4 regions of the Planococcus alkaliphilus genome follow, and region 1 is predicted to be linked to each of the others. Evidence: riboswitches for the same ligand, from Rfam matches in the RefSeq annotation. Region 1 holds a riboswitch; each other region holds the start of a gene.
What was found. Region 1 has a riboswitch for thiamine pyrophosphate ahead of thiT (energy-coupled thiamine transporter ThiT). Riboswitches for the same ligand answer to the same signal wherever they lie in the genome.
Positions count from the first base shown of each region.

Region 2: it holds a riboswitch for thiamine pyrophosphate, as region 1 does, so the genes downstream of both, AC2EXB_RS18520 (peptide-methionine (S)-S-oxide reductase) here and thiT (energy-coupled thiamine transporter ThiT) in region 1, are expected to answer to the same signal.
Region 3: it holds a riboswitch for thiamine pyrophosphate, as region 1 does, so the genes downstream of both, tenA (thiaminase II) here and thiT (energy-coupled thiamine transporter ThiT) in region 1, are expected to answer to the same signal.
Region 4: it holds a riboswitch for thiamine pyrophosphate, as region 1 does, so the genes downstream of both, AC2EXB_RS10850 (YkoF family thiamine/hydroxymethylpyrimidine-binding protein) here and thiT (energy-coupled thiamine transporter ThiT) in region 1, are expected to answer to the same signal.

Region 1 is NZ_CM168060.1:998,889-1,004,095, forward strand. Features, by position in the region: gene AC2EXB_RS05075 (SGNH/GDSL hydrolase family protein) at 1-767, shown strand, start outside; gene AC2EXB_RS05080 (hypothetical protein) at 812-943, opposite strand; gene AC2EXB_RS05085 (M20 family metallopeptidase) at 1,011-2,084, opposite strand; TPP riboswitch at 2,232-2,331, shown strand; gene thiT (energy-coupled thiamine transporter ThiT) at 2,425-3,003, shown strand; gene map (type I methionyl aminopeptidase) at 3,205-3,954, shown strand; gene AC2EXB_RS05100 (tryptophan-rich sensory protein) at 3,976-4,695, opposite strand; gene AC2EXB_RS05105 (M3 family oligoendopeptidase) at 4,911-5,207, shown strand, end outside.
Region 2 is NZ_CM168060.1:3,543,706-3,548,912, reverse strand. Features, by position in the region: gene pepD (beta-Ala-His dipeptidase) at 273-1,736, opposite strand; TPP riboswitch at 2,566-2,667, shown strand; partial or broken gene AC2EXB_RS18520 (peptide-methionine (S)-S-oxide reductase) at 2,987-3,112, shown strand; partial or broken gene AC2EXB_RS18515 (branched-chain amino acid transport system II carrier protein) at 3,143-3,241, opposite strand; T-box leader at 3,393-3,641, opposite strand; gene AC2EXB_RS18510 (ABC transporter ATP-binding protein) at 3,784-4,458, opposite strand; gene AC2EXB_RS18505 (ABC transporter permease) at 4,460-5,207, opposite strand, start outside.
Region 3 is NZ_CM168060.1:3,255,875-3,261,081, reverse strand. Features, by position in the region: gene AC2EXB_RS16980 (ABC transporter substrate-binding protein) at 1-962, opposite strand, end outside; gene AC2EXB_RS16975 (ABC transporter ATP-binding protein) at 1,204-2,346, shown strand; TPP riboswitch at 2,367-2,470, shown strand; gene tenA (thiaminase II) at 2,558-3,241, shown strand; gene thiM (hydroxyethylthiazole kinase) at 3,243-4,028, shown strand; gene thiD (bifunctional hydroxymethylpyrimidine kinase/phosphomethylpyrimidine kinase) at 4,025-4,861, shown strand; gene thiE (thiamine phosphate synthase) at 4,845-5,207, shown strand, end outside.
Region 4 is NZ_CM168060.1:2,017,401-2,022,607, reverse strand. Features, by position in the region: gene AC2EXB_RS10865 (energy-coupling factor transporter transmembrane component T family protein) at 1-374, opposite strand, end outside; gene AC2EXB_RS10860 (ABC transporter ATP-binding protein) at 355-1,791, opposite strand; gene AC2EXB_RS10855 (ECF transporter S component) at 1,778-2,359, opposite strand; gene AC2EXB_RS10850 (YkoF family thiamine/hydroxymethylpyrimidine-binding protein) at 2,361-2,951, opposite strand; TPP riboswitch at 3,041-3,146, opposite strand; gene AC2EXB_RS10845 (M48 family metallopeptidase) at 3,328-4,620, shown strand; gene AC2EXB_RS10840 (DUF4240 domain-containing protein) at 4,766-5,207, shown strand, end outside.

The DNA.
Region 1 (5,207 bases):
CGGGGTATGCCGACATGATTGCCGGAGAGCTCGCACGCCATCAGCCGGTCGCTTTATTCACAAAAGACCTGGCATTTCCGGGATTTACAACAGAAGATGTTTTGGAAAGAATCAAGTCTCCGGAAGCAAAAGAAGTATTGGCTTCGGCCAATGTCATCACATTATCTGCCGGGGCAAATGACTTACTGCGCTTAGTGCAAGTAAACCCAACAGAGGGGTCGCTGACTTTCCAGCAAATCCAGGCGGACTTTGCATTGAACCAAGCGCGGCAGAACATGGAATCTATTTTAGCCGAATTGAAAACAAGAGCTCCGAAAGCGGATGTCTATGTCATGGGCTATTATTTTGCTTATCCGCATGTCCGGGATTCGCAAAAAGAAGGCACTGGCAAACAATTGGACCGCTTGAATGCGATTTTAAAACAATCTGCTGCGAAGGCAGGCGCCCAGTTTATTTCGGTTGACGCCGCTTTTGGCGCATCACCAACCGATAAAGTGCCGAACCCTGCAGATGTCCATCCGAATTTCACAGGTTATCAAGCGATGGCCAATGCTTTTTTAGATCGTTACCAAAAAGGGTGGAAAGTTGAAAAAAACGAACTGCCTGCACCGAATCCGTTAAGCTTTGAACAAATCCTCCAAGCGCAGGAACAAGATGGCGCACAAGAAGCAGAAGAGCCCGCGCTTGAAAATACATCCGCTATGCGTCCGTCTGAAGACATGGATGTGGATTATTTAGCTTTGCGTGAAGCCCTTCCTTATATTTGATCCAAAAGAAAGCCGCAGCGATTTTAATCGCTGCGGCTTTCTTTTTATCGTTTGGAGTTTGGTGTCTTATAAGGTGTCGTATTTCCGGCTTTTCTGCTGTTCATTACTTTTTTAATAATTGGATAGGCAATAGGTGCAATTTTAATTGCCGTCTTCACGATACGTCCGATTCCCATATTCATCGCTCCCATCATAGATTCGCTAGTAAATGATTTCCCTTATTTCGTGAAACGCAAACCTCTTTCATTTTGTTAAGGCATGGGCTAAGAGAATATCTTTGTATTCATGGACGCTGGAAATTAAAACATATTCGGCATTGCCGTGCCAATCATCGCCGCTCGGACCAAATTCAATCGCGCCTTCACCGCCGGTAACCGCCGCATAGTAGCGGGTATCCGCAGCCCCGTGCTGGCCGAACAGGATCGCTTCCTGATCTGTCACCGTTTTAATCGCCTGCTGTAAAGTTTGGATATAAGGATTTGCTTGAGTGGTCGTTAAAGCTGGTGTAGAGCCGCTTGCTTTATACTCCATATCCACGTTTAACGTATCAGCGAGATCAGCCATCTGCCGGATGATTTCTTCTTTGTCTTGGCCCGGCATAAAGCGGATATCGTAGGACATCTGGCAAATTTCCGGAACCACATTATAGCGGTCGCCAGCGTTGATGATCGGCAAGTTGACGGAAGGCTGCTCGTAGTATTCCGTAGATTCTTTTCGGAAAGGCAATTCGCTTATGGCCATATGGTATTTCATCGCAGACTCGATGGCATTGATGCCTTCCCAAGGACGGCTGCCGTGCGCCGGTTTTCCTTTAAATGTCAAATCCATGCGTAAGATGCCTTTCGATTGAAGCCCGACTTTTAAGCCGGTCGGTTCACCGCAAATGACGAAATCGCCATGGTAGCCTTGATCAACCAACCATTTCGATGTGTTGCGGCCGCCAATTTCTTCGTCAGTGACAATATGTAGTTGAACCGTTTTCTCCAAGGATGCAGCATCGAGTTCGACAAATGCCTGCATCATCGCCGCTACGCCTGCTTTCATATCAGCGGCTCCGCGGCCGTATAAACGTCCAAGTTCTTCAAACGGCGTAAATTGTTCATTGTGGCCAGGCACGACATCCACATGGCCATTCCATATCAAAGTCTCATCGCCAGAGCCCTTGATTGCGGTAAGCATCATGAAGCCGTTGTTTTCGTGGACTGTGACGGTTTCCCCTTTTTCTTTCAACCAATTGGCACAAAATACTAATGCTTCATTGGCACCTTCTTGGTCATCGCTTTTGATTTTAATCAAATCCTTTAGTAAATCGATCATGTCCTGAGCAGCAAAATGGATTCTTGCTGCTTTCACCACCCTTCAAAATGATTCATCATTAAAAGTGTACCCTATGAACAGCGCTTAAAACGAATTGCTTTCACATTCGACCTTGTGTACAATGAAAGTTGAAAGAATAGTTATTGTATACACCACAAGGGGAGCTTTTGCTGAGAGTGAACACTTTTGTTCTTACCCTTTGAACCTGTAAGTTAACGCTTGCGCAGGGATGTGGATAGAAACCTGCCCTTTATGCGGCGTCAGGATCTGTCCTGGCGCCGCTTTTTATGGTTTTTTTCTGCGGCTCTTCTGGTGATGTGCACAACACAAGGAGGAAGTCATGAGAAATTTACGTGTTTTGTTAATGGTGGAAATTGCGATATTCGGAGCACTCGGGTACGTGCTGGATTTTGTCGCTTTTAAAATGCCGCAAGGCGGATCAGTCAGCTTGGTCATGATCCCTATTGTATTGATGGCGTTTAGAAGAGGCATGGCAGCTGGAATTTTAACAGGGCTGTTAGTCGGGCTGCTGCAAATAGTAACCGGCGTCATTTCTGTTACGCCTTTGTCATTCGGTTTTGTCGTGATGCAAGTGATTTTAGATTACCTGGTGGCTTACGGAGTAGTCGGTTTTGCAGGGCTTCTGCGCGGTAATTATTTGAAAGCCCATCAGCAAGGAAAATCAGGCGGCATGATTGCCGCTGTAGTAATCGGCGTATTGATTGCTTCTCTCTTGCGCTATCTGATGCATGTAATCACGGGTGTATTATTCTTCGGAATGTTTGCTGAAGGCAATGTGTTTGTTTATTCGGCTGTCTACAATGCCACGTATATGATTCCCGTGTTCTTATTGGCCGCTGCAGTTTGCTCAGCACTTTTCACCGCTGCACCGAAACTGGTGGATGCGGAAGTCCAATGAAATAGTTAAAAGGATAAAAAAGAACAGCCGCTGGAGACGAAGTTTCTCCAGCGGCTGTTTTCGTTGTGGAAGGCCCGCAGGATGCGGGTCATGTAAGCGTTGCAACACGATGTCGCGCTTTTAGCTTACCTTCTTCAAACGGGCGCTTGCGCTTTTCGTATGCTATAATTTTCAGTAGACAATTTGAAAGAAGGGTATTAAATGATTGCAACGAATGAAAAAGATATCGAAATGCTGAAGAAAGCGGGGCGCATGGTAGCTGAGATTCGCGAAGCGATGAAAGCAGCGACGAAACCAGGCGTTACGACAAAAGAATTAGATGAATTGGGCGGCAAAATGTTCAAGGAACTTGGCGGCGTGTCCGGCCCGAAAGCGGAATATGATTTCCCGGGCTTTACATGCATCAGCGTAAATGAAGAAGTGGCCCATGGCATGCCAGGCAAACGCGTTATCAATGATGGCGACATCGTGAATATTGATGTTTCGGGTTCTTATGAAGGCTATTTTGCAGATACGGGCATTTCTTTTGTGGTTGGCGAAGGCCATCCGGAAAAAGAAAAATTATGCCAAGTAGCAGAATCTGCATTTGACCGGGCAATGAGCAAAGTCAAAGCAGGCGCAAAGCTGAACCAAATCGGGAAAGCGGTAGAGCGTGAAGCGAAGCAGCAAGGCCTTTTCGTCATCAAGAATTTGACAGGGCATGGCATTGGAAAATCATTGCACGAAGCACCGCAGCATGTCTTGAACTATTATGATGCCTGGGAAACGACGATCTTAAAAGAAGGCATGGTTTTGGCTGTTGAGCCATTCATTTCCCAAAAAGCAGAGCATATTGTGGAATCTGGCGACGGCTGGACATTCATTACACCTGACCAATCGTTGGTCGCACAGATTGAGCATACGGTCCTTGTCACTAAAGGGGAACCGATCTTGCTGACAAAACTGAATTAAACACAAAAAAGATCCTGTCTATCAGGATCTTTTTTTGATGAGCAGAATGCCCGTTAAGATGACGCCGCTTAAAAATAAGGAAGCGGTTGTGACCAGCAGTTCGTTGGTGCCATGTTTCACGGCAATGCCGATAAATGCCCAAACGAAAACGAGCGCGTACGGAATGTCAAAATGATGGAAGCGAATATGAAGTGCCAACGCAGTCGCTACCGTAAGCATGATGACTGTCCATAACTGATCGCTCAGCCCCCAGCCGCTCCAGTTGTAAGAAGTTAAGACAAAGCTCGTGTTAGCAATCGCTGCGACGCTGAGCCACCCCATGTTAATAGAGATTGGAAGGCGTTCTGTCAGTTTGCGCTCGGAATTGCTGTATTGCAAATACAGGGCGATCAAGGACACCAGGTAGGCAAAGATCGCTAGAACAGACCAAGCAAAAAACTCATAATGCCATAAGAACAGCCAGGCAATATTAAATACAGCGCTTAAGGTGAAGAATAAAGTGATTTTGAATGACGGGACTTCCCCTTTTTTATAACGGAGCCAAAACCCGACGATCCAGATAGCCAATAATATGTAAATAACGGACCAAATTGAAAATACATAGCCAGCTGGTGTAAACAGAACCGGAAGGCGATTGGAAATCTCACCAGTGGTTTGTCCATTAAGCGGCAAAATATTCGCTAATGAGTTTATTACGATGATGCCGATATATGCGAGTGTCATCAGCAGTATCCTAGCCATAAGAGATCCCTCCTCATATTTTAGTATACCTGTCAGGAAGCGCTTCAACAAACATCACTTCCAAGAATATTCATAAAAAGGAAGGTTTGTGAATATCGTGTGAGAGTTTCTTCAAAAAGCCCTCCACTCGAAAGTTCGAGTTGTTCCGACATTTTGCAGGAAATGGTATACTTATAAGTGTTTTTAGAAAATTAAGTTTACCAGGGGGTAAAACAATGACGGTTAAATTTCCGGAAGTATGGGATTTGGATGTGTTGTTCCAGGGGGGCAGCGATTCAAAAGAATTGCGGTTACATATGGACGAGGCAACACCAAAGTTAAATGAATTTGAAAAAACAGCTCAGCGTTTTAAAGCGCCGACATCAAGCGGCGATGCTGAAATGGTGGCAAACCTTTTAGAAGAAGTAAATGCATTGATGCAGCATCTCAGCCAATCGGGTTCATTCATCGGCTGTTTGATGGCACAAAATACGGAAGATAAGAAAGCGGCAATTCTGCAAAGTGAATCTTCT
Region 2 (5,207 bases), 1.1 Mb from region 1:
GAAATAGACCATCTCTGTAAGGGGTAGGCCCATGAAATCCCCTCTTTTTTAAGTGGCCTGAGTTTGCCGACAGATGTAAAAGTAGAAACCCCAGTAAGCTAGAAGATAGGACAAATGCGAACATCATGAAGAGGACCGGTTCAGCAAGACTGATAAAATCGCTGCTAATAAGAATAAAGCAGCGCTGTCTCCGTCTAAAAAGACACGAAAAGCAGCCATGAAGGCTGCTTTTTAGCATTCTATAGCTATGAATAAGTTGTCGGGTCATTCATTTATATATGCTTAACAACTTCTTTAAAGAATCTCCAGAAATTTTGGACGGAAGAAATAGAGAGGTTTTCCCCTGGCATATGTAAATTTTTGGATGTCGGTCCAGCTGCAATCATATCCATCGGGCGGTTTGTTTTTTTAGCAAACACACCACATTCAAGACCGGCATGCAAAATGAAGAATTCAGGTGCTTTGCCGAACATTTCCTGGTAGACCTTGTGAAAGACTTTTTTCACCTCTGAAGATGGGTTGTATTCCCATTCCGGACAATCCGCCATTATATGGACTGTCCCGCCCACACACTCAGTCAAATAGGCAATCTGATTGTAAATCTCTTTGTAAGCACTTTCCAAAGAACTTCTTGTCATCATCTGGATGACCGCAGTCTCATTCTCTAAATGAATTGTGCCCAAGTTGACCGAACTCTCAACAGCACCAGCGATTTCCGCATCCATTCGGACAATTCCGCTGTGACTGAGATAAAGAAAGTCTAAAAGTCTTTTCTTAGATAAATCAGATAGAAAATTGTCCGGGCCGTCCAGGCATTCTTGAACTGTGATTTCCATATCGGGTTCTGTCACCCTATATTCGTTTTTATAGGTTGTTCGGTAGGACAGAACTGTCTCAATTACTTTTTGTTTCTCTTGAGCATTCACGAAAATTACCGCTTCTGTTTCCCGCGGGATTGCATTATAATGAATGCCGCCGCTTATGTCTCCAAGCATGTAGTTTACTTCATGGCTGAGTGACACCAAGGTTCTCGCCATCAGCTTGTTGGAATTGACCCGTCCTCGGTGTATGTCCTCTCCGGAATGACCACCTGTCAACCCGCGGATGCTTATATTCAATACTGTCATTCCGTTTGGAACAATGGTTGTTCTCTCTAACGGGACCTCAATTCTGACGACTGGGCCTCCTGCACAGCCAACAACAAATTTCCCTTCCTCGTTGGCATCCAAGTTAATCAGCACATCGCCTTCCATCTTTGCCATGTCAAAGTGTTCGGCGCCGACGAGTCCCCTTTCTTCATCACTAGTGCATATTAATTCCACATTCGGATGCTCTGCATCTTTATCGGCCAAGAGGGCCAATGCCAGTGCAACTCCTATTCCATCGTCTGCGCCCAGCGTTGTTTCTTTTGCGATAATTCGGTCTTCCTCGATTTCGATTTTTATCGGGTCGGTGTCAAAATCGTGCACAGTCTCTTTATCCTTTTCGCACACCATATCTGTATGAGCTTGCAAGATGATAGTTGGTCTTGATTCGTATCCTTTTGTGGCAGGTTTTTTAATGACGATGTTCAGTTTTTCGTCCTTCCACCAATCAAATCCGTGTTGCTCGGCAAAACCGATCAAGTAAGCTACCACATTTTCTTCTTTTCCAGAACAACGCGGGATTCTGGTCAAGTCTTCGAAGTACCGAAAAACTTCTTTAGGTTCTATACTTTCTAATAATCTGCTGCTCATGAAATAACTCCTCCTTCTTTTAGCCAATCAAAATGGTCACTTCAACTAAAGCTATTACAATTCCGACAAAAAAGGAAGTAGTTCCAGGCAAACTCTATCCAAATGAGTAGGAGCCTTGTCTTTATTAGTTCCCTTATAAGTATGGAAATTTTTATGATGGTTAAGGATAATAAGGCAATAGATGCCCATGGGTTGCATTTTTACATTCTTCTCTTGGTATACAAACCACTGGATCATAATTCTCATAATATAGAGACGAGATAAGAACTGAATGAGAAGAATAGAAAAATCAAATTGAAAAACTGGAAACATATTTAAGCTTGATGAAGGAATTAGTGGGGAGGATGAATTCTCCGACACAGTTTAGGCAACGCTAGTCATACACTCATTTAACTAACAAATTAAATTCGTGGGATGCAAGATTTTCTCACGTGAATCGGAGCATATGCAAAAGGGTTTCGCAAAATTGCTTTTTCAAAAATAAATCCATTGAGTCCTGTTATTTTTTCAATAAAATTTTATAAGAACCTCTGTTGATAATTATGAGAAGATGATGAAGTAATATCAGGCCAAATGTGCTAATGCAATAGGGGAGGTGGAGTACATAAAGTGTTCTATTAAAAGGAATAATTAAAGAAGTTTAGACTGATACGCAGTATACATGCCATCAGTTCTTGGAAGAAAAGGGGCCATATAAGAAGTTCTTTTCTTCTTGTTCGTATAAGTATCCATTTACGATTAATAGTATTTAATTAACAATAATCAGAATGAACTGGATATATTTCACGAGAAATGATACCCTTACTTTAGATATTCTGAGAATTGAATATAAAAACACTAGGGGAGTCTTTTTAAGACTGAGATGGAGCAATCCGGACCCTTTGAACCTGATCTAGTTGAAACTAGCGTAGGGAAGTGGTTGCTATGTATTTTATCTATTCCTAAAATATGATCAAAACCACTCCATCGCTGGAGTGGTTTTTTTTACTTGCCGGGTATTTTTTATGCACTAGGGAGGGAGTTAAGGAAAAAATACATGGAAATTAAAAAGTTGCATATTATCTCTACAGGAAGGCAAGAGCCAGAGCCAGAGCAGTTAGCAGATATCAGCGGCAGGACTCATGTTGGCATCGAATTTATCCATCTTCAGAGGAATTAAAAACTCTAGTCGAAGATAAACTTCTTTTAAGGAATAGGCTAGTCTCTTTCGATTTATGGGAAAATCAACAATCATCGCTTAACGTCGATAAATGGAAGTAATCTATTTAGCAGGTGGATGTTTATGGGGAGTTCAGGCTTTTATAAAAACTATACCTGGCGTCAAGTTCACAGAAGCAGGAAGAGCCAACATCGGACAAAGCAACAGCCATAATGGCCATAAATGGCAATAGAACACCTGTGAAAAGGAAACCGGTAATCGCTGGTCCAAAGCTGCTTCCGGATTCCAAACCGAGAAGAGGGGGGAAGATCAGATTTCTAGCCCCGAAAAATAAAGAAAAAAGCATAAATCCTGCAAATACGACATTGGTTCGATTCATCATAATTCCTCCTGAATTTTAGTTGCATATTTCTAGCTGTTACAGCCTCAAAACAACTGTGACTGCTATTTTTTTACCGCCATACTCAATTTTTTGTATAAAAAAACCCGTCCCTTAAAAAAGGGACGAGTTTAGCTCGCGATACCACCCATATTCCGCAAGTTCCATACAAAAGAAACATTCCGGCGCTTAGTCGACGTACAATCATACATCTTCCCGATAACGGAGGAAATCCGGCAAATCTTACTATTTCAGCTTTGCATCTCGGAGATGATTTTCGGATAAGATCTGTCCATCGGCTTCCACCAGGCGCCGACTCTCTGAGGAACAGTCATCTTCTCTTACTCTTTCTCGTCATAGATTCTTATTTATACAACTTAACTTATCAAATGCTAATTGGAAAAGTCAATCTATTTTATTGGTTCGAGATAGATTAGTTTCTAATTTTTGGTTCTCGTATTATACTGTTGCAACTGCTTAAGCGGGAAACAAAAAGAATAGCGTACACGTCACTCGGCCAAACCATCTTTCATTGTAATGACGCTGTCGGCATACGCCAGCATCTCCTCGTCATGCGTTACCATCAACGTGGTGATGTTCAACGTTTTCGTCAAATTGCGGATCAGTTCCATGACATCCTTTGACCGTTTTGAATCCAGGCTAGCCGTCGGTTCGTCCGCAAAAAGCATCTGAGGCTTGTGGATGATGGCCCGGGCAATCGCTACCCGTTGTCGTTCACCGCCTGATAAAGACGCGGGGTACGCCGATTTCCGATGTTCCATGCCGATCAGTTTCAGGATATCGGCAATTTCCTTTTGTTGCTGCCCTTTTTTTAACGTCGTTTCCGCTACTTCGAGCATCAGAGCCAGCTGTTCTTCTACAGTAAGAAAAGGGACGAGGTGCGCTGACTGAAAGACAAAGCCAAAGTCACGAGCCCTGATTCTTCGAATTTGCTCCTGGTTCATATCCGTCATATTCTGTCCATTGAACAGGATTTTTCCGTCTGAAGCCGGCTGGAGCCCAGCGGCGATTGTCAGCAACGTGCTTTTGCCGGATCCGGAAGCACCGACAAGTGCGGTAATTTCACCTTGCTGCAGCGTCAGGTTAATCCCTTTTAATATTTCTTCTGAGACTTCTCCGGTTGTAAACGTTTTTCTGAGTTCATTGATCGTGAAAATGGTCATATTACACCTCTCCTTGTTGAATCGCTTGCAGCGGTTCGACTTTTTTGATCTGGATGCCTGACAGGGTAGCGCCGACAAAACCGATGACGAGGAATACGATGGACAATTGGACCGTGGTCACTGCGGTTAAGCTGAACGGCATGCCGTCCGGTGCGATAAAGTTGAAACTTTGGCTGAGCGCAATCGACAACGCCAGTGCAATGACGGTGATAAAGAACATCTGCGTCCACATCATTTTAAATAACGTACTTGTCTTCACGCCGATTGCTTTCAGAATTCCATACAATCCGATTTTTTGCACATTCATCATGTAGAAGAATATGGCGAATAACAATCCACTGATCACAACGAGAAACCAGACGATCATGTTGAGGGATAGCTGTTCTGCACTATAACTGGGAATCGTATTGAGGAACTCACTGTTCGAAAACGATTGCAGCCCATCGATGACTGGGGTTTCGTCTCCATCTGGAATAAATATCAATTGCATTTCATTTACCCGGTACATCTCTTTGTAGTTCTCCATATTGATGAAAGCGACTGGAGCATGGCTGTACTTTTGCTGATCGACAAATCCCTTCACAGTAAATTCGCCGCTGAATTGATTGTTGGTCAGCGTATCTCCGACTTTTAATCCTTCATCTTCCAAAGAACGGTCCAGGATAATTTCACCTGCTTGGACGTTTTCAAACAACTCCGAGTCCGTTGAAGTGACAAACGCGACACTGCGCTGTTTGTCTGCTTCGTCA
Region 3 (5,207 bases), 1.4 Mb from region 1:
ACAAATCCGCCGCCCCAGCTCGTATGGCCGTTTCCTTCCTCGTATTCAGGCATCTGGACAACACCGAAATTCAAATCTTTCGCATAATCGCGGATTTGCGTATAAAAAGTCGGCTGTTGAACAATCATTGCCAAGTCGCCGCTGAAGAATGGGTTTCCTTGCTGGCTATCGATTTGGGCTTGGAAGGAGTTGACAACATCTTCACCGATGCGCTCTTTCCACGATTTTAGCCAGTTCAGGACTTCGACATTCTTTTCCGTATTGATATTGACGGTTTCGGTATTATGATCCGGCCCGAAATAGTTTTCGCCATTGGCGTTCAAAAGCCAGACATCGTAGCCAACTCCCCATAATGGGTAAAAGCCGAGACGGTCGTAGCTATTGCCGTTTTTGATATCCAATTTCGCTGCATATTCTTCCAGTTCAGCCCATGTTTCCGGCGGATCTTCTGGATCCAGCCCCACTTCTTCGAAGGCATCTTTATTATAGAAAAGGACGCGTGTATCAGTATTAAAAGGGATTCCGTATGAATCGCCTTCGTGAAGTGTAGCATTCCAAAGTTCTGGGTAGAATTTCTCTGAGAAACTGTTATCGTAGAATTCCGATAAGTTCATTGCTTGTTGTTCCTGTCCGCGGATTGCTGTGGCATTAATATCGTTAATGACAACATCAGGAGGATTGCCGGCAGCAATCGCCGCTAATTCCTTCGTCCAGATATCTCCCCAAGGGCTATACGTGTGCTTGACTTCGATCTCATCCTGGGATGCGTTAAAATCTTCAACGATTTTATCGACAATCGGACGGCGGATTTCAGAACCCCAGAATGTCCAAAAATCTACAACCACTTTACCGTCTTCATTAACCGCTTCTTCATCATTATTGCTGGTCTTGAAGCCGGCGCAACCACTTAACATTAAAGCAAGGCCAACAAGCGCGATGATGAATATCTTCATGTTTTTCATCCGGTTTCACTCCTTTAAGTTTATAAATACTGCTTTATTTACCGTGAAATTACTTTGATTGTCGAAGTAATTAGGGGTACTCGACAGAATTATTTATACTCGAGCCTCCTTTCAAATTGAAGAAGCATAGAAGCTCCTTCTTGTGGGTAAGTATATAACAAGTTCTTCTGCTTTTCTATGTTGTATTTGTAATAAACAGAAAACTGTATATAATTAAGAAAAAGAAATGGGGAAATTGAAAATGGCAGAGATTTCAATTAAAAATCTGGGTAAAACTTATGACAACGGCGCAACAGCGGTAACAGACTTTAATCTTGAAATCCAAAATGAGGAGTTCATCGTCTTCGTTGGTCCTTCGGGCTGTGGGAAATCGACGACTTTGCGCATGATTGCTGGCCTCGAGGAGATAACGGAAGGCGAATTCTTCATCGATGGAAAACGGATGAATGAGGTCCAGCCGAAAGAGCGGGATATTGCCATGGTTTTTCAGAACTACGCTTTATATCCCCATATGACGGTCTTCGAAAACATGGCTTTTGGACTAAAATTGCGTAAGTTTAAGAAAGCGGATATCCGAAAGCGCGTAGAAGATGCGGCGGACATTCTTGGCTTGCGGGAATACTTGGATAGAAAACCGAAAGCTTTGTCAGGCGGGCAGCGGCAGCGGGTGGCGCTCGGGCGCGCAATTGTCAGGGATGCCAAGGTCTTCCTCATGGACGAGCCTCTTTCAAACTTGGATGCAAAACTGCGCGTCCAAATGCGGGCGGAAATTGCTAAGCTGCATCATCGGCTGAAAACTACGACCATTTATGTCACGCATGACCAGACCGAAGCGATGACGATGGCAACGCGCATTGTCATTATGAAGGACGGCCATATCCAGCAAGTCGGCAGCCCGAAAGAAGTCTACGATTTTCCAGCCAACCGTTTTGTTGGAGGCTTCATCGGGTCGCCGGCAATGAACTTTTTTGATGGACGATTGGAAAAAGGGGCATTTGTGTTGGGAGATCGGACAATTAGCATCCCGCGGGAAACCTTGGATGTTCTGAATAGCCGCGGGTATGAAGGCAAGCATCTGACACTGGGAATTCGGCCGGAACATATCCACGTCAACAGCGAAGATTTATCCGGACTCCCGGTCAGTGAGTTTGATGCGACAATCACCGTTTCCGAATTGACGGGTGCAGAAACCATTCTCTATGCCACTTATGCTGAACAGGAATTTATTGCGCGCGTTGAGGCAGATACCGCAATCGAGCCGGGCCATACAGCTCGCCTGGCTTTTGATATGTCGCATGCCCACTTTTTTGATACCGAGAATGGGATGCGCATCAAAGCTGAAAACTCAGATAAATCTTTTGCAGAAGTTGAATCTGTGCTATAGTGATTTCGACAACCAAATAAAACACCCACTAGGGGAGCCGGATATCGGCTGAGACGGGCATAAGCCCGGACCCTTTGAACCTGATCTGGATCATACCAGCGTAGGGAAGTGGCGAGAAGCATGCTATTTCTCTATCTTTCAATGCATACGCACACGCCGCTTTCCTTAACTGGAGAGTGGCGTTTTTATTTGCAAAAAAGGAGATGGCGAAATGAAATTTTGTGAAGAAGTCCGGTTGGAGTGCAATGGAGTATGGGAAGCAAGTTTTGAACATCCGTTTGTCAAAGGAATCGCAGACGCGACACTGCCTTTAGACATTTTTCGCTATTACGTTATGCAGGATGCCTATTACTTAACACATTTTGCAAAAGTACAGGCAATCGGTGCGGTAAAAGCCAAAGATTTAGAAACGACCAAACGCTTCGCATTTCATGCCGAGCATACTTGTGCGGCTGAAATGGCTTTGCACGAATCATTCATGAAACTTCTTGGAGTGACCGAAGAGGATTGGGATGAATTTGAACCATCGCCGAATGCTTACGCGTATGTATCGCATATGTACCGCTCGGCTGAAGGGGATTTGGCGGACGTCCTCGCTTCAATTCTTCCTTGTTACTGGCTTTATCAGGAAATCGGCGACCGGCTTAAAGAAGCGAAGCCGGATCATCCAATCTACAGCCGCTGGATCGAAACTTATGGCGGAGAGGAATTTGCGGCACTTGTAAACGAACAGATCGAGCGGATGGACCTTCTCGCAGAAGGACTAACCGAAACACGGCGCAAAGAACTGAAGGACCGTTTCCGCAGAAGCAGCTATTACGAATGGAATTTTTGGGAACAAGCTTGGACGATGCAGACATGGACGGTAAAGCCATACACGAAGGTGGGTGTTTAAAGTGAGTGAGAAATTGCGCGCTGAAAATCCGATTGTCCACTGCATTACGAATCACGTCGTTTCAAACTTCCAGGCCAATGGATTGCTTGCCATTGGGGCTTCTCCGATCATGGGCGAAGCGCCGGAAGAAGCCGCTGAACTTGCGGCAATTGCTGGAGCCGTGTCACTCAATATTGGAACCTTGAACGTACAAACTTTGGAAAGCATGCTCATTGCCGGAAAGACAGCGAATCAATTGGGCCGCCCAGTCGTACTGGATCCTGTAGGTGTAGGAGCGACAGCTTTCAGAGCAGCTGCGGCGAAAAGAATTTTAACGGAAGTGAATATTGCCGTGTTGCGCTGCAATGCAGGCGAGCTTGCCGCGATTTGCGGAACCGAATGGCAAGGGAAAGGCGTCGATGCCGGCAGCGGTGAAGCGGATATGAAGCAGCTGGCAGTCGAAGCTGCAGGCAGGCTCGGTCTGGTTGTAGCCGTAACAGGTTCAATTGATATTCTTACGGATGGCAAAGAAATCGTGGAAATTCCTTTTGGGCATCCGCTCATGTCGGCGATTACCGGATCTGGCTGCCTGCTAAGTGCAGTGGTTGCTGCCTATCTAGCCGTTTATCCGGATAATATTTTAAGTGCTGCCGCAGAAGCCTTGCGTTTTTACGGGAAAGCAGGGGAACGAGCAAGCCACTCAGCTCCCGAGCCTGGCAGTTTTCAAATCGAATTCCTGAACCAATTGTCCCGAACTGGGAAAGGCGATAACGAATTGCCCGCCGGAAAGGAGCTGCAGCAAAAATGATTCCACAAGTATTAACCATTGCCGGATCGGATTCCGGAGGAGGCGCAGGAATTCAAGCGGACATTAAAACATTCCAGGAACTCGGAGTTTATTCGACTTCTGTTCTGACGGCCGTGACCGCTCAGAATACGCTAGGCGTTGCCGCTATTTACCCAATGTCAAGAGAAGCCGTTCGGACTCAATTGCAGGCTGTCGGAAAGGATTTTCAGCTAGCGGCATTGAAAACCGGAATGTTATTTAATGAAGAAATCATTGAAGAAACGGCCAAGTGGATTCGGCATTTCAATTGGCGGCAGCTGGTCGTCGACCCGGTCATGATTGCAAAAGGCGGAGCGAATTTATTGCGCGCAGAAGCAGGGGCTGCACTGAAAAAGGAATTGCTGCCTATAGCTGCCGTAGTGACGCCGAATATACCCGAAGCGGAAGTCTTGAGCGGTATCGACATCATTGACTCCAAGTCACGGAAACTGGCGGCGCAAAAGATTCTGTCGTATGGCTCCGAGTCGGTCATCATCAAAGGAGGCCATGGCAAGGACGAATATGTCGCAGAAGATTTCTTTCTTCATCAGGACGGGGAAGAGCTGCTGTTCCGGTCGCCTCGGATTGCGACAGTGCAAACACATGGAACCGGCTGTACCTTTTCAGCAGCGCTGACTGCGGAACTGGCAAAAGGAAAATCGCTTAAAGACGCGGTTTACACGGCTAAACAATTTATCCATGCAGCTTTGAGCAGTGAATTGAATATCGGAGCTGGGCACGGGCCAACCAATCACGCCGCCTACCGGAAATATATGAACGAAAGAAGGGAAATGAATTATGTCGAAATTCAGTGAAGGACCGGTCGTTTATTTTATTCTTGGAACGGAGAATGCGGGAGGAAAAGATCCATTAGCAGTTTTGGAAGAGGCTTTAAAAGCCGGCATCGATTATTTTCAGTTGCGTGAGAAAGGGCCCAATGCGTTAAAGGGCGCGGAGTTGCTGAAATTTGCGCTCGACTGTAAAGAGTTGTGCCAGCACTACCAAACCCCTCTCCTTGTCAATGACGATATAGAGCTAGCCTGGACAATTGGCGCAGACGGCATCCATATCGGCCAGGACGACGCACCAGCTGCAGCGGTTCGCAAAATTTTGGGTGCTGACAAACTGCTCGGCATTTCGGTGCATTCCTTGGAGGAGGCA
Region 4 (5,207 bases), 1.0 Mb from region 1:
ACAGGATCGGTCGTAAAAGCAAACATCAGCGATAAAGTAGAGAAGGCCATCACACGAAAAGCGAGCGACAGCGCAGTTTCCAATTGATCAGCAGTCACTTGAAATCCTAAGTATGACCAGATGACTTCGCCGCTTGTATCAGCAGCAAAAACGATGGCCGTCCATAAATAGCCGAATGCACCTAAAGCAAAAGGGAGCATAAACAAAGACCAGGTTTTCCAGTTCACTTTGCTCATGAAAACTTGCATAAGCAGAACGCCGATCCAGAAAAAGAACGGAGTCCATGGGTTGAAGAAAAAAGCGATGGCGAACATCGAAAGGGTCACCAGAACAAATTTCAGCGAAGGGTTCATGTCATGCAAAAGATTTTGCAAACTGTACAACTCCTTTCGGCGGAAGCAAATGGTGTTCAGCGAGCAAATCCGTATTTTTCCAAACTTCATGGGTAGGGTATTTTCCGGTCATTTTCCCGTCTTTTAACAGCAGGAGGGAATCGGCGAGACTTGCTGCAAATTCCATATCGTGCGTGACGATTAAGAACGTGGCGCCTTCGTCTGACCGTTCAGCAATCAGTCGATGCAACTCTAGAAGCGCAGCTGCGTCCTGGCCTGAAGTCGGTTCATCCATCAAAACAACCGTGCGCCGGTCGGCAAGCATCGCACCAGTTGCGACCCGGCGTTTTTGGCCATGACTGACTGAAAACGGATGGTCGTATTGGATTTCCTTCAAGCGCAGCCGGTCCATCAAATCTTCCAATTCGTCTGGAGTTGAAATGCCAGAAAACGCCAGTTCTTTCGCTACGGTTTTTTCTAAGAATAAATACTCAGGAGACTGCGGCACAAATCCGACTCCAGGTGATTGGATGCTCCCGGCATTAAGCGGGTATATTCCGCATAATGCCTTTAATAACGAAGATTTCCCACTGCCATTTGGCCCGGCAACGACCATGATTTCACCTTTATGGGCAGTAAATGATAGACCGGACAAGAGTTCTTTCCCATTGGCCTTTACTGCAATTCCTTCAGCCTTTAGAACGGTTTCTGAACCCATTGACGAAATCCGTTCAGGCAATGAAACTGGAGAACGGACACTGGCTATTTTGTCGCTGATAAAACAGCCAGAGGGATCCAATTGGATTTCCCGGCTGAAAAAAGAATCCCATAAGTCGAGCCGGTGCTCTACGGCAACAATTGTCAAATTCAAGTCTTGCTGCAAATGGTCTAGCCAGTGGATAAACTCTTTCGCAGTTACAGGATCCAAATGCGAGATCGGTTCGTCCAATAACAGCACTTCAGGTTCCATGACCAACGCACAAGCAGCTGCAATCCGCTGCTTCATACCGCCTGATAGGGATTGAATCACTTCATGGCGTAAGGCTGACAAACCAGTCAGCTCTAAAACTGCTGTGATTTTTGCGTTCATTTTCTCACGGGGAACATGCAAATTCTCCAGAGTAAAAGCCAGTTCTTCTTCAACCGTCGGCATGCAAAACTGGGAATCGGGATCCTGGAAGACGGTCGCGACCCGGCGGTTGATTTCACCCGGCGCATACGACTCAGCATCTTTCCCGAAAAGCCGGATGCTGCCTGTGAGCTCTCCATCGCAATTAAGCGGGTATAAGCGATTCAAGAGGTAAAGAAGCGTACTTTTCCCGCAGCCGCTTGGCCCTGAAATGACAACGCGTTCTCCGTTATGGATATCAAAGGAAATAGCAGACAAGGTCGGCTGTTCGTCGTCTGGAAAACGGAAGCCAATCTGTCTAAGTGAAAAAACGGCTTCATGCACGGGCATCACTTTTCTTCGAACGAGAAATGGCGTAGCCGCGAAGCGAACCCGTCGCAAGCAGGCCATCCGAAATGAATTTCCCGCCGATCCCAGCAATAATCATGCCGCTGAGCACACGCAAGGTAAACATCAAAGCGACAAAAGAAGGGTCGAGTGCTGCATAGCCTGAAATGAAATAGCCGTATACAAAACTGAAGACGGCGGAACCGGCGCCGGCAAGCATCAGCACAGCAACATTGAAATGCTTGTAGCCAGTTATGGCAAAAGCCGCTTCTGCGCCTAGGCCTTGTACAATGCCAGACAATAGGAGGCGGGGGCCGACCGCGTTCCCAAGCAGCACTTCAATCGCTGCAGCCATCGATTCCGATAACACCGCGGCTCCTGGTTTTCGGATGATGTTCATGCAAATGATCGAAACGATAAACCAGATCCCGAACATCCATTCATAGGCGAGCGGACCGATTACAGCCGCCCAAATGTTCGAAACGTGGACAAATACCAAATAAACGATGCCGAAGACAACCGCAAATAAAGACATTAACACGACTTCTTTTAATTTCCACGATGTCAGCATTTTATTTGCCTCCGTGTGATGGGCTATTGATGCTCATCGATACCGTCATGACGAGATGGCGATGCTCTTCTGAACGGGCATTTGTAAATGCTTCTTCATAAAAGGCAAAGACCTCATGAATATCGCCATGAATGCCGCTTGCGTAATGCATCGAATCATTAAAGACACCTTGTTCTTTTGCACGGTCCACTTCACGGTAAATAACCGCCATATAATCCGGGTTGTTCATTGGATATAGCGCAAATTGAGAAGAGACATATTGCTTGGTGGTATCTGTGTTCAACAATTCATCCGATTTTTCCAAATACACATCTCCCGCCGAGTCGCCGGGGCAGCCGATGGAAAAAGTGCCCGAAAGCGCGACATGTTCACCGGTTTTTGCCGCATGCAAAGCTAGTGCTTTTGCGACGTTGAAGACATGATTCTGTTTTCCGCGAATCACCGTAGAGACGTCGTCTGTATGCATCCAGACATTCGAAGTGTCTGTTTCATTCAGTGCCCCTTTGATGATTTTAATGAAATCGCCGGTCATCGGATGAAGCGAAAAGCGAAATCCGACAATCGGGCTAGTGCCGCATTGCAATGGTTCCATATTGAATTCCTCCTAAAAATGTGCACAAAAAAAGCCGCATCCGCGAAGATGCAGCCATAATCTACAAATAATTTCAAAAGGAATCATTTCAGAAATGCGCCGCACTTCCTCACGCAGGTCCTAACCTGATCGAGTTATAAGGGATTGAAGCTTGCGCTTGCATCTCAGCCATAATGGGCACCCCTAGTGCAGTAAACGGTATGCGGTTTTTGTGGGCCGGGTTTGCCCGGTTGAGTTCAGTGTAGCGGATATGGATAAGGAAGTAAAGCACCTAAATAACATAAGGCAGGATTCAAATACTTTGAATTCAAGTATTTCTTTCTGACTCCATGTGCTATTATATGTAAGTTATTCCATATTGAAGGGAAGAGGATCATTGGACAAATCTGCAATTCAGTCGAACAGAGAAACCATCTATTTCATCACTAGCTTGATTTTCAGTATCATCATTTATGTATTCGCCATCATTTCTGTCGTCGGCATTGCCATCGCCCTTATCATTTTTGCTTTTATGCTTTTTGCCAACGCCATGATGTTAGGATCCATACGCGGAAACGGCGTGCGGATCCACGAACGCCAATTTCCGGATGTCTACGAACGAGTGCAAATTCTTTCAAAAGAAATGGAACTCAAAAAAGTTCCAGAAGTTTTTGTCATTCAGTCGGAGGGTGCATTGAACGCCTTTGCGACCCGTTTTTTCGGCCGCGACATGGTCGTCTTATATTCAGAAGTGTTTGAACTGGCATGTGAGCAGGGCCAAGAAGAACTCGACTTCATCATCGCCCACGAACTGGCACATGTGAAACGACGCCATGTCTGGAAGAATCTTTTGATTGTGCCGGCAGGGTTTATTCCTTTCTTGAGCCAGGCCTACAGCCGTTCATGCGAATACACTTGCGACCGCCATGCAGCTTTCACGATCCAAAACGCTGCGGCTGCAAAACGCGCATTGACGCTTCTCGGCATCGGCAAGAAAATGTATAGCGAAGTCAATGAAGAAGCTTACCGCGAACAGATTTCATCCGAATCGAACGGCATCGTCTGGCTCAGCGAAGTGCTTTCGTCCCATCCGCTCCTGCCAAAACGCATTCAGGCAATCCAGCAGTTTGAAGGAAACGATGCCCCTATCTACACACAGAATACGGGAAGAATTGCCATTGGGGCAACACTGATTTTTGTGGGCATAACAGCTGTTTATTTCATTAGCATTGCGCTTTTTGCCGGTGGAACACTCGTCTACTCCCAATTTCTAAATGGGTTTGACGATGCGCTTTATGCTGAGGAGGATTTTTCGATTGATGGGCAGACGCCATTGATTGTTGCCGCAGCTGAGGGCGATTTAGCAGGTGCTGAAGAAGCTGTAGCTAATGGAGAAGATATTCATGCAGTCGATGCTGATGGAAGTTCCGCTTTAATGTATGCAGTTTTTAATGGTGATAACGAAATGGCTGCATACTTAATTGAAAATGGAGCAAACGTTAATTCCATGGATGATTATGACACCGCCATCGGGAATGCCGTCTATTATGGTGAATACGATACGGCTTTATTGCTTTTAGATTATGGCGCTGATCCGGAGCTTGAGGGCCCGGATGGGATGTCAGCCATGGATTATGCAGAAGCGTCATCCGAGGCGGAATTTGTCGAGTATTTGGAAACTGGATTTTAATGGGACGAAATTAAATTAAAAGAAATAAGTTCAAATCCGCCAATTCTTGGCGGATTTTTTTATTTTAGCACGATGGCCTTCTGACAAAACATGATAATATGGGTTAATATCATTCAGATTATATAAGGAACGATAGGAGAATTCCATGGAAAAATCACTCGTCTGCATCACCGCTTATTCAAACAAGTTTTGGAAGATCAAAGTGCAGGGAAATATGTTTATCGTCTCTTACGGAAAAATCGGAACGCAAGGCTCCATCAATACGAAAGAGTTTTCTTCAGAAGAACATTGCCTGCTAGAAGCGAATAAACTGATTCAGTCAAAGCTGAAAAAAGGCTACAGGGAACAGGAAGAGAATATTGGCCAAGCCAGGCAGATGACTGAGGCAGGGTTCTGGCAGTTAATCGATGCCGCTCATCAAAAAGGCGATTTCATGGAAGAACAGCTCGAGTGGCTCATTGAACAGCTAGCGAGAAAATCCATCAATGAAATCGTCCATTTTGATATTCAATTTAACCGTGTTTATCAAAAATCGTATACGTCCGATTTGTGGGCTGCAGCTTACATCATCATGGGCGGATGTTCAG